Regions from separate parts of the Kitasatospora sp. NPDC058243 genome, predicted to be linked through region 2. Evidence: riboswitches for the same ligand, from Rfam matches in the RefSeq annotation. Region 2 holds a riboswitch; the other holds the start of a gene.
What was found. Region 2 has a riboswitch for thiamine pyrophosphate ahead of ACFVX9_RS35505 (purine-cytosine permease family protein). Riboswitches for the same ligand answer to the same signal wherever they lie in the genome.
Positions count from the first base shown of each region.

Region 1: another riboswitch for thiamine pyrophosphate. It lies ahead of thiO (glycine oxidase ThiO); the one in region 2 lies ahead of ACFVX9_RS35505 (purine-cytosine permease family protein).

Region 1 covers NZ_JBHVWW010000009.1:58,657-63,059, reverse strand. The annotation lists gene ACFVX9_RS09145 (thiazole synthase) at 1-631, opposite strand, end outside; gene thiS (sulfur carrier protein ThiS) at 633-917, opposite strand; gene thiO (glycine oxidase ThiO) at 914-2,089, opposite strand; TPP riboswitch at 2,093-2,205, opposite strand; gene ACFVX9_RS09130 (NAD(P)/FAD-dependent oxidoreductase) at 2,290-3,498, shown strand; gene ACFVX9_RS09125 (Rv2175c family DNA-binding protein) at 3,541-3,906, shown strand; gene thiE (thiamine phosphate synthase) at 3,906-4,403, shown strand, end outside.
Region 2 covers NZ_JBHVWW010000084.1:10,159-14,561, reverse strand. The annotation lists gene ACFVX9_RS35510 (glycerophosphodiester phosphodiesterase family protein) at 186-1,010, opposite strand; gene ACFVX9_RS35505 (purine-cytosine permease family protein) at 1,090-2,556, opposite strand; TPP riboswitch at 2,549-2,696, opposite strand; gene ACFVX9_RS35500 (S1C family serine protease) at 2,964-4,403, shown strand, end outside.

The DNA of each region.
Region 1 (4,403 bases), on a different contig from region 2:
TCACCGCGGAGGCGAGCATCACCGCCGCGCAGCCCAGCTCCATCGCCAGCGCGACGTCCGAGGCGGTGCCGGCGCCCGCGTCCAGGATCACCGGGACGCCCGCGCCCTCCACGATCAGCTGGAAGTTGTGCGGGTTGCGGATGCCCAGGCCGGAGCCGATCGGCGAGCCCAGCGGCATGATCGCCGCGCAGCCGACGTCCTCCAGCTTGCGCGCCAGCACCGGGTCGTCGTTGGTGTACGGCAGCACCGTGAAGCCGTCGTCGACCAGGGTCTCGGCGGCGTCCAGCAGCTCGATCGGGTCCGGCAGGAGGGTTCGCTCGTCGGCGATCACCTCCAGCTTCACCCAGTCGGTGCCGAGCGCCTCGCGGGCCAGCCGGGCGGTCAGCACGGCCTCCCCGGCGGTGAAGCAGCCCGCCGTGTTGGGCAGCACCCGGATGCCGTTGCGGGTCAGCACGTCCAGGACGGAGCCCTGGGTGCCGGCGTCGACCCGGCGCATCGCCACGGTGGTCAGCTCGGTGCCGGAGGCCAGCAGTGCCCGTTCGAGGATCTCCAGGCTGGGTGCGCCGCCGGTGCCCATGATCAGCCGGGAGCCGAAGGACGCCCCGGCGATGGTCAGCAGGTCGTCGGCCATGTCAGCCTCCCTGGACGGCGGTGAGGATCTCTATCCGGTCGCCCGCCGACAGTTCCGTGGCCGGCCACGAACTGCGCGGCACCACGGCTTCGTTGAGGGCGGCGGCGACGCCGCTGTGGGCGGCGCTGAGGGTGGCCACGACCTCTGCGAGGGTGGTCGTGGTGGACACCCGGCGGGGCTCGCCGTTGACGGTCAGCGCGATCTCGGCCGGTGCGGTCCGGGCCGGGGTGGTCTGGGTCGGCGTGGTCTGGGCCGGCGTGGTCTGGGGTGGTGCGATCTCGGTCATGCGGAGGCCTTCGTGGTGGAGCGGTCGGGGGAGAACCGGGTGGGTGTGAACGGCTGTGCGAGCTCGGGGAGTTCGCCGGTCGCCAGGTACTCGGCGAGCAGGTCGGCGGTCACCGGGGTGAGCAGCACGCCGTTGCGGTAGTGGCCGGTGGCGGCGACCAGCCCTGGCAGCGCGGTCGGGCCCAGCAGCGGGGCGTTGTCCGGCGATCCGGGCCGCAGCCCGGCCGAGGTCTCCAGCAGCGGGAGTTCGGTGATGCCCGGCACCAACTCGTGGGCGTCGCGCAGCAGTTCGTACACCCCGCCGGCGGTGACGGTGGTGTCGTAGCCCTGCTCCTCGGTGGTCGCGCCGATCACCAGCTCGCCGTTCTCCCGGGGCACCAGGTACAGGTGCTGTCCGCGCACCACCGCGCGGACGTTGCGGGACAGGAACGGCCGGTACGCCTCGGGGATCCGCAGCCGCAGGATCTGCCCCTTCACCGGGCGGACGGCCGGCAGCACGCCCTCCGGCAGTCCGGGCAGCCGGTGGCTGTGCGGGCCGGCCGCGAGCACCACCTGGTCGGCCCTCCGGGTCTCGCCGGTGCCGAGCCGGGCGCCGACCGCGCGGCCGCCCTCGACCAGCAGCCCGACGGCCTCGGCACGGTGGACCACGACCCCGGCGAGCTCGCAGGCGGCCACCAGGGCGGTCAGCAGCCGGCGGGGATCCACCTGGTGGTCGTCCGCGACGTGCAGGCCGCCGCGCACGCCGGGGGCGAGCATCGGCTCCAGCCTGCGGGCCTCCCGGCCGGTCAGCCAGGCCGAGTCCAGGCCGAGCCGCTGGTGGAAGGCGTGCAGCTCGCGCAGTTCCTCGCGGTCGTCGGAGTCCAGCGCGACGGCGATCGTGCCGCACCGGCGGTACCCGGTGTCCAGGCCGCCGCTCGCCTCGGTGAGCTCGGCGGCGAAGTCCCCGTACCGCTGGTTGGAGGCCATGCCGAGGCGCAGCAGAGGTTCCTCCCCGTACTGCAGCTCGGTGACCGGGGCGAGCATCCCGGCCGCGACCCCGGCCGCCCCGCCGCCGGGGGAGGGGTCGACCACGACGATGTTCCGCAACCCGCGCTGCGCGGCGCGCCAGGCGACGGCGAGGCCGATGATGCCCCCGCCGATCACCAGCACGTCGGCGTAGGTTTCCTCGGGCAAGCGTGACAAGGCTGCTCTTCTCCCTTCGCCGGAATGACCCGGATCAGGTTCGGACGGTCGCGGGCCGTGCCAGCCCGCCTCTCAGCCCGGTACGCCGGGCTCCCGTGATGGTGCCCCCACCATAACGCCGGGGGCGGGCCCGGCCGAAGGCCCGTACGCGGGGTGGACGGGCCGGTGGCCCCGGCAGGGCGCTGAGTACAGTGACGGGCGTGGCAGAGCTGAACGCAACGGATCGGGTGGTCGTCGTCGGGGCCGGGCTGGCCGGGGCGCAGTGCGCCCTGAAGCTGCGGCAGGGCGGCTGGCGGGGGCGGATCACGCTGGTCGGGGAGGAGCCGCACGCGCCGTACGACCGGCCGCCGCTCTCCAAGGACGTGCTGCTCGGCAAGGCCGACGCCACCACCCTGGACATCGACTACCCGCACCTGGGCATCGAACTGCTCACCGGCCGCCGCGCCACCGGCCTCACCCCCGGCGTGCTGCACACCGACGCCGGCGACCTCCCGTACGACGCCCTGGTGATCGCCACCGGCGCCACCCCGCGCGCCCTGCCCGGCGCCGAGCGCGCGCACCTGCTGCACACCCTGGACGACGCGCTGGCGCTGCGCGCCCTGCTGCGGCCCGGCCTGCGGCTGGTGCTGGTCGGCGCGGGCTGGATCGGCGCCGAGGTGTCCACCGCCGCCCGCGCGGCCGGCTGCGAGGTGACGGTGGTCGAGGCGGGCCCGGCGCCCGTCCCCGGCGCGCTGCCGGCCGAGGTCGGTTCGGCGATGGCCGCCTGGTACGCCGAGGCCGGTGTCGACCTGCGCTGCGGGGTCGGCGTGGCCGCCGTCGAGGAGGGCGCGGTGCTGCTCGCGGACGGCTCGCACCTGCCCGCCGACGAGGTCGTGGTCGGCGTCGGCGCCCGGCCCGCGACGGGCTGGCTGGCCGGTTCCGGCGTCGAGCTGGACGGCACCGGCGCCGTCCTGGTGGACGGGCGGCTGCGCACCGGCCTGCCCGGCGTCTTCGCGGCCGGGGACTGCGTCAGCTACCCGTCCGCCCGCTCCGGCGCCCGGCTGGCCGTCCAGCACTGGGACCACGCGTTGCAGTCCGGCGAGGCCGCGGCGGCCGCCGTCCTCGGCGCGGACGCGCCGCCGTACGACCCGGTGCCGTACTTCTGGTCGGAGCAGTTCGGCCGGATGGTCCAGTACGCCGGGCGGCACGCCGAGGGCGACGAACTGCTGTGGCGCGGCGGCCCGCAGGACGCCTCCTGGACGGTGCTCTGGCTGCGCGACGGGGTGCCGAGCGCGCTGCTGGCCGTCGACCGGCCGCGCGATCTGACCCAGGGCCGCCGGCTGATCGAGCGCGGCACCGCGCTGGACCGGGCCCGCGCGGCGGACCCCTCGGTGCCGCTGAAGTCGGCGGTCGCGGGGTAGCGGCTGGTGCGCGGGGGGCTGTGGAGGTGGCAGTCTGGTGGCGTGAGTGAGATTGAAAGCAAGATTGAAGCCCTGGTTTCCGAGTGGATGTACCTGCCCGACATCTCGGAGCAGTGGGGGGTGCGCGTCACCGAGGTGCGCGACCTGGTCCGCACCGGCGGGCTGATCGCCGTCCGGCGGGGCCCCAACAAGTCGCTGCAGGTCCCTGCGGCGTTCATCGACGGCCAGGGGCTGGTCAAGCACCTGTCCGGCACCCTGACCGTGCTGCGCGACTGCGGGTACAACGACGTGGAGATCCTGGAGTGGCTCTTCACCGAGGACCCGTCGCTGCCCGGCAGCCCGATCCAGGCGCTGCAGGAGAACCGCGGCACCGAGGTCAAGCGGCGCGCCCAGGCGATGCTGATCTGATGGCGGCGGACACGCCGCGCCGGCGGCTGGCCGACGCCCGGCTGTACCTGTGCACCGACGCCCGCCGGGAGCAGGGCGACCTCGCCCAGTTCCTGGACGCGGCGCTGGCGGGCGGGGTGGACATCGTCCAGCTCCGGGACAAGGGCCTGGAGGCCAAGCAGGAACTGGAGGCCCTGGAGGTCTTCGCGGACGCCTGCCGCCGCCACGGCAAGCTGCTGGCCGTCAACGACCGCGCCGACGTCGCGCACGCGGCCCGGCCGGACGTGCTGCACCTCGGACAGGACGACCTGCCGGTGCCGGCCGCCCGGGCGATCCTCGGCGACGAGGTGCTGATCGGCCGGTCCTGCCACGCCGAGTCCGAGGTGGACGCGGCGGTCGCCGAGCCCGGCGTGGACTACTTCTGCACCGGCCCGGTCTGGCCGACCCCGACCAAGCCGGGCCGCCCGGCGCCGGGCCTCGGCCTGGTCTCGTACGCGGCGAAGCAGAGCACCGACCGG
Region 2 (4,403 bases):
CGAGGACATTTCAAGCGATTGCGACCGAGGGTGGACCTGAGGTCATTCCGTGCTCACCCTGCGTCGCCCCGGTGCATGAATTCCGGCAATAACGGGCCCGGAAGGTTTGACTGCCGACCAGAACGATCAGGTTGTGTCCGGGCTTTGCGGGTGGATTTGCGGGCGGCCCGCCGCCCGACGGCGGATCACCGCCCGAGCTGCGCCAGGACCTCGGCGGGCCGGTTGGTGATGATCGCGGACACCCCGAGCTCCAGACACAGTTCCACGTCGGCCGGTTCGTCCACGGTCCACACGTGCACCTCGTGCCCCAGCTCGCGCAGCCGCGTCACCAGCTGCGGGCGGGCCCGCACCAGGTCGATGCCCGGCCCGGCGATCCGCGCCCCGCCCGGCAGCGGGGAGCCCGGGCGCAGCCGGCCGAGCAGCGGCAGGGTCCGTTCGAACAGGAACACCCGCCGGTACTCCGGCGCCGAGGCCGCCACCCGGTCCAGCCCCACCGAGGAGAAGCTCATGATCCGGGCCGCTGGGCGCTCGCCCTCCCGGCTCGCGCCGATCTTGAAGCGTTCGAGCGTCCGCAGCAGCTCGGCCTCCACCCGGCCGCGGTAGCGCACCGGGTGCTTGGTCTCGATCGCCAGGTCCACCGGGCGGCCGCAGTCCACCACCAGCTCCAGCAGCCGCTCCAGCCGCAGCACGCCGCGCAGTTCGGGGTCGGTGCTGGGGCGGCCGGTCTTCCAGGCGCCGAAGTCGTACGCCTCCAGCTCGGCCAGCGTCATCGCCGAGACGGTGCCCTGGCCGTTGGAGACCCGGCCGATCCGGCGGTCGTGCACGCAGACCAGCTCGCCGTCGGCGGTCAGCCGGACGTCGCACTCGACCGCGTCCGCGCCCTCGTCGAGCGCGCGCCGGTACGCCGCCAGGGTGTGCTCGGGCAGGGCGTGCGAGGAACCGCGGTGGGCGATCACCTGGACGGGCGGCGTGGTGCGCGCCGCCGTCGAGGACGGGTCTGTGCTGGTCACGGGCCCCACGATAGGCGGCGGAAGTGACGCGCAGGCGAAGACGGCCCCAATCCGCGGGGCCGTCTTCGGTGCCGGTCGGTCAGCTCCGCGCCGCCCTGCGGGTCAGCGGGGTGAGCGCCCAGGTGACCAGGGCCGGCACCAGGAAGGCGAACAGCGAGGCCGACGTCCACTCCTGCGGGGTGAAGTCCAGGGCGTCCTGGGCGGAGGTCCAGAAGTCCGTCCACCAGCCGGCCACCGCGGTCGGCGCGATGAACTGGTAGACCGCGAAGCCCAGCACCCACGGCAGCAGCATCAGGCGGCGCGAGGGCGCGTCGGCGGAGAGGTTCCAGCCGTACCGGCCGGCGCCGAAGAAGTAGTCCACCGCCAGCACCGCCAGCAGCGGCACGAAGACCGAGCCGATCAGGCCGAGGAAGTTGGTGTAGGTGTCGGTGAACTTGTCGATCTGCAGGGCCAGCACGGTGATCAGCAGGCCGATCCCGCCGGTCAGCACCCGGCGGTCCACCTTCGGCAGCAGGTTCTGCACCGACATCGCGGTCGAGTACACGTTGGCGAAGGACTGGTCCGTCTCGCGCAGCACCAGCACCAGCAGGAACAGCCAGCCGGCCCAGACGCCGAGGAAGGAGTCGAAGATCCTGTTCGGGTCGCCGTCGGACTGCAGCAGGGCCATCAGGCCGAGCACGTAGCACCAGACCTGGGCGATCGTGTAGCCGGAGAAGCTGCCCCAGAACGCCGAGCGCGCGGTGCGCGAGTGCCGGGTGTAGTCGGCGGCCAGCGGGACGAAGGAGATCGACACCGCGATCATCGCGTCGGTGGCGCCCAGGAAGCCGTGCCAGTTGCCGGCGCCCGGGTCGGGCACCCCCTGGCGGCCCAACTGGACGGTGAAGTACACCATCGCGACGGCGACCGCACCGGCCACGAAGCGGCGCAGCACCGCGATCGAGCCCAGCGGCCAGATGGTCAGCGCGGTGGTCAGCGCGCCCGCCAGGAGCACGAACAGCCAGCGGTAGCCGTCGGTGTGGGCGACGGTCTGCGCGCCCACCGCGATCGTGAGCAGCTCGAACACGCCCCAGCCGACGCACTGGACGATGTTCAGCACCGTCGGGACGTACGACAGCCGGGTGCCGAACAGCCCGCGCAGGTTCGCCATCGCGGGCGCACCGGTACGGGCCCCGATCAGCGCGGCCACGCCGAGCATCGCGGTGCCGACCACGGTGCCGGCCACGATCGCGGTCACCGCGGCGGCCAGCGACAGCTCGCTGCCCTTGGCTCCGAGCACGGTCGCGGCGGTGGAGAAGCCGATCAGGCTGACGCCCAGGTTCATCCAGAGCGCGAAGTGGTCCCGGAAGCGCAGCGTGCGCGGCGGCTCGGTGTCCAGTACGAGCGGTGCCTCGGCACGCTCCGGGCGGTCCAGGACGGCGGTCGCCGTGTCGGTGGGGCCCGGGCGACCGCTGTCACCGCTGTCACCGTCGTGAGCGGTCGGGGACGGTTCGGGGAAACCCTTGGACGCGGGCGCGCCCGAAGAAGAGGATGGCGAAGCAGGCGACATGGCCGATACTCCCTACGCCGGCATTACCCGGACAGGTTCCGGCGGTCTGCGCCCCCTCGACGGTCCGCCCACGATCCCGTGGCGTACGGTCGACCAGCGCACTCTCAGCCTGGTCGGTCCAAGCTCCCGCGTGTCAGTTGTGAGCGACAGGCTAACCGGCCCGGGGGTGAACGCCAAGGCCACGGGGTGTGCGGCCCGCATCGCGGGACGTCCGGCGGAGGTGGGGGAGCCTCCGGTCGTCGGCCTGGTCGCCGGTTCGGCCGTCGGCGCAGGACAGCCTGGTCGGCGGCCCGGCTGTCGGCGGCGGCTAAGGATTCTTATGAGTTATTCAGAGGGGTCCTTACGGCAATCGAATCGGCAGTACGAAAAACTATGGTCCTTGGTTCTGTCAGCTATGGAGGTCGTTCGTGAGCACCGAGCGCGAGGTTGGGCCCACCGGGCCGCAGGGGGAGCAGCCCTCGGGCGGCCAGGCGGCGGCTGTTCCCGCTTCCGACGGCCACGCCTCGGGCGGGCACCAGCCGACACTGGCCTTCGGCCGGGTCCCCGAGCCCGCGGCCGCGCCGGCCGCGGAGGCCGCACCGGCTGAGGCCGCGCCGACCGATGGTGTTCCGGCCGAGGGCGGGTACCAGCCCACCGTGGCCTTCACCAAGGTCCCCGCGCCGGAGGCGGCCCCGCAGGCCCCGGCCGCGCCGGCCGCCGACGCGCCGACCGCCCCGGTCGACGCCGCCACCGGCTACATCGACGCGCCGCCGCCCGTCCTGCCGCCCGCCCCGCCGGTCCCGGCCGCGCCGGCGGTACCCGTCGCACCTGTCGCACCCGTCGCCGAGAGCCCGGCCCTGCCGCCGGGTGCCAACCCGTACGCCACCCCGGCCCACGGCGTCCCCGCCGCCGGCCCGCACGACCCGTACGGCACCCCGGCCGCACCCGGCGCGCCCGCCGCGCACCCCGCGCCCGGCCACCACCCGTTCGGCGCCGGCCAGCCGCTCGGCGGCTGGGGCGCCGCCCACGACGCCGGCGGCGGCGCGGGCTACCCGGGCGGCCCGGCCGGACCGCTCGGCTACCCGGCCGACTACCCCGGCGGCCCCGGCGGCCCGCGCAAGAAGCGCGGCGGCCTGGTCGCCCTGATCGCAGCCGTCGCGCTGGTCGCCGGCGTGGCCGGCGGGGCGCTCGGCGTGACCGTCGCGGACCGCAACGACCGCACCAACAGCGCCGACGACCACCGCAGCACCACCGTCCAGGCCAGCAACACCCAGAAGAACGAGCCCGCCCCCGGCTCGATCGCCGGCATCGCGCAGAAGGCGCTGCCCAGCGTCGTCACCATCAAGGCGCAGGGCAACGGCGAGTCGGGCACCGGCACCGGCTTCGTCTTCGACACCGAGGGCCACATCCTCACCAACAACCACGTGGTCGCGCCGACCCTCAACGGCGGCAAACTGACCGTCAAGTTCGCCGACGGCACGTCCTACAACGCGTCCGTGCTGGGCCACGCCGAGGGCTACGACGTCGCCGTGGTCAAGATCGACAACCCGCCGAAGAGCAAGCTGGCCCCGCTTCCGCTGGCCGACTCCGACAAGGTCAACGTCGGTGACGCCACCGTCGCGATCGGTGCGCCGTACGGCCTGGAGTCCACCGTCACCAGCGGCATCGTCAGCGCCAAGGACCGCCCGGTCGCCTCCGGCGACGAGACCGGCGGCCAGTCCTCCTACATGAACGCCCTGCAGACCGACGCCTCGATCAACCCCGGCAACTCCGGCGGCCCGCTGCTCGACTCCAGCGGCTCGGTGATCGGCATCAACTCGGCGATCCAGTCCAACGCCTCCGCCAACGGCCGGGCCGGCAGCATCGGC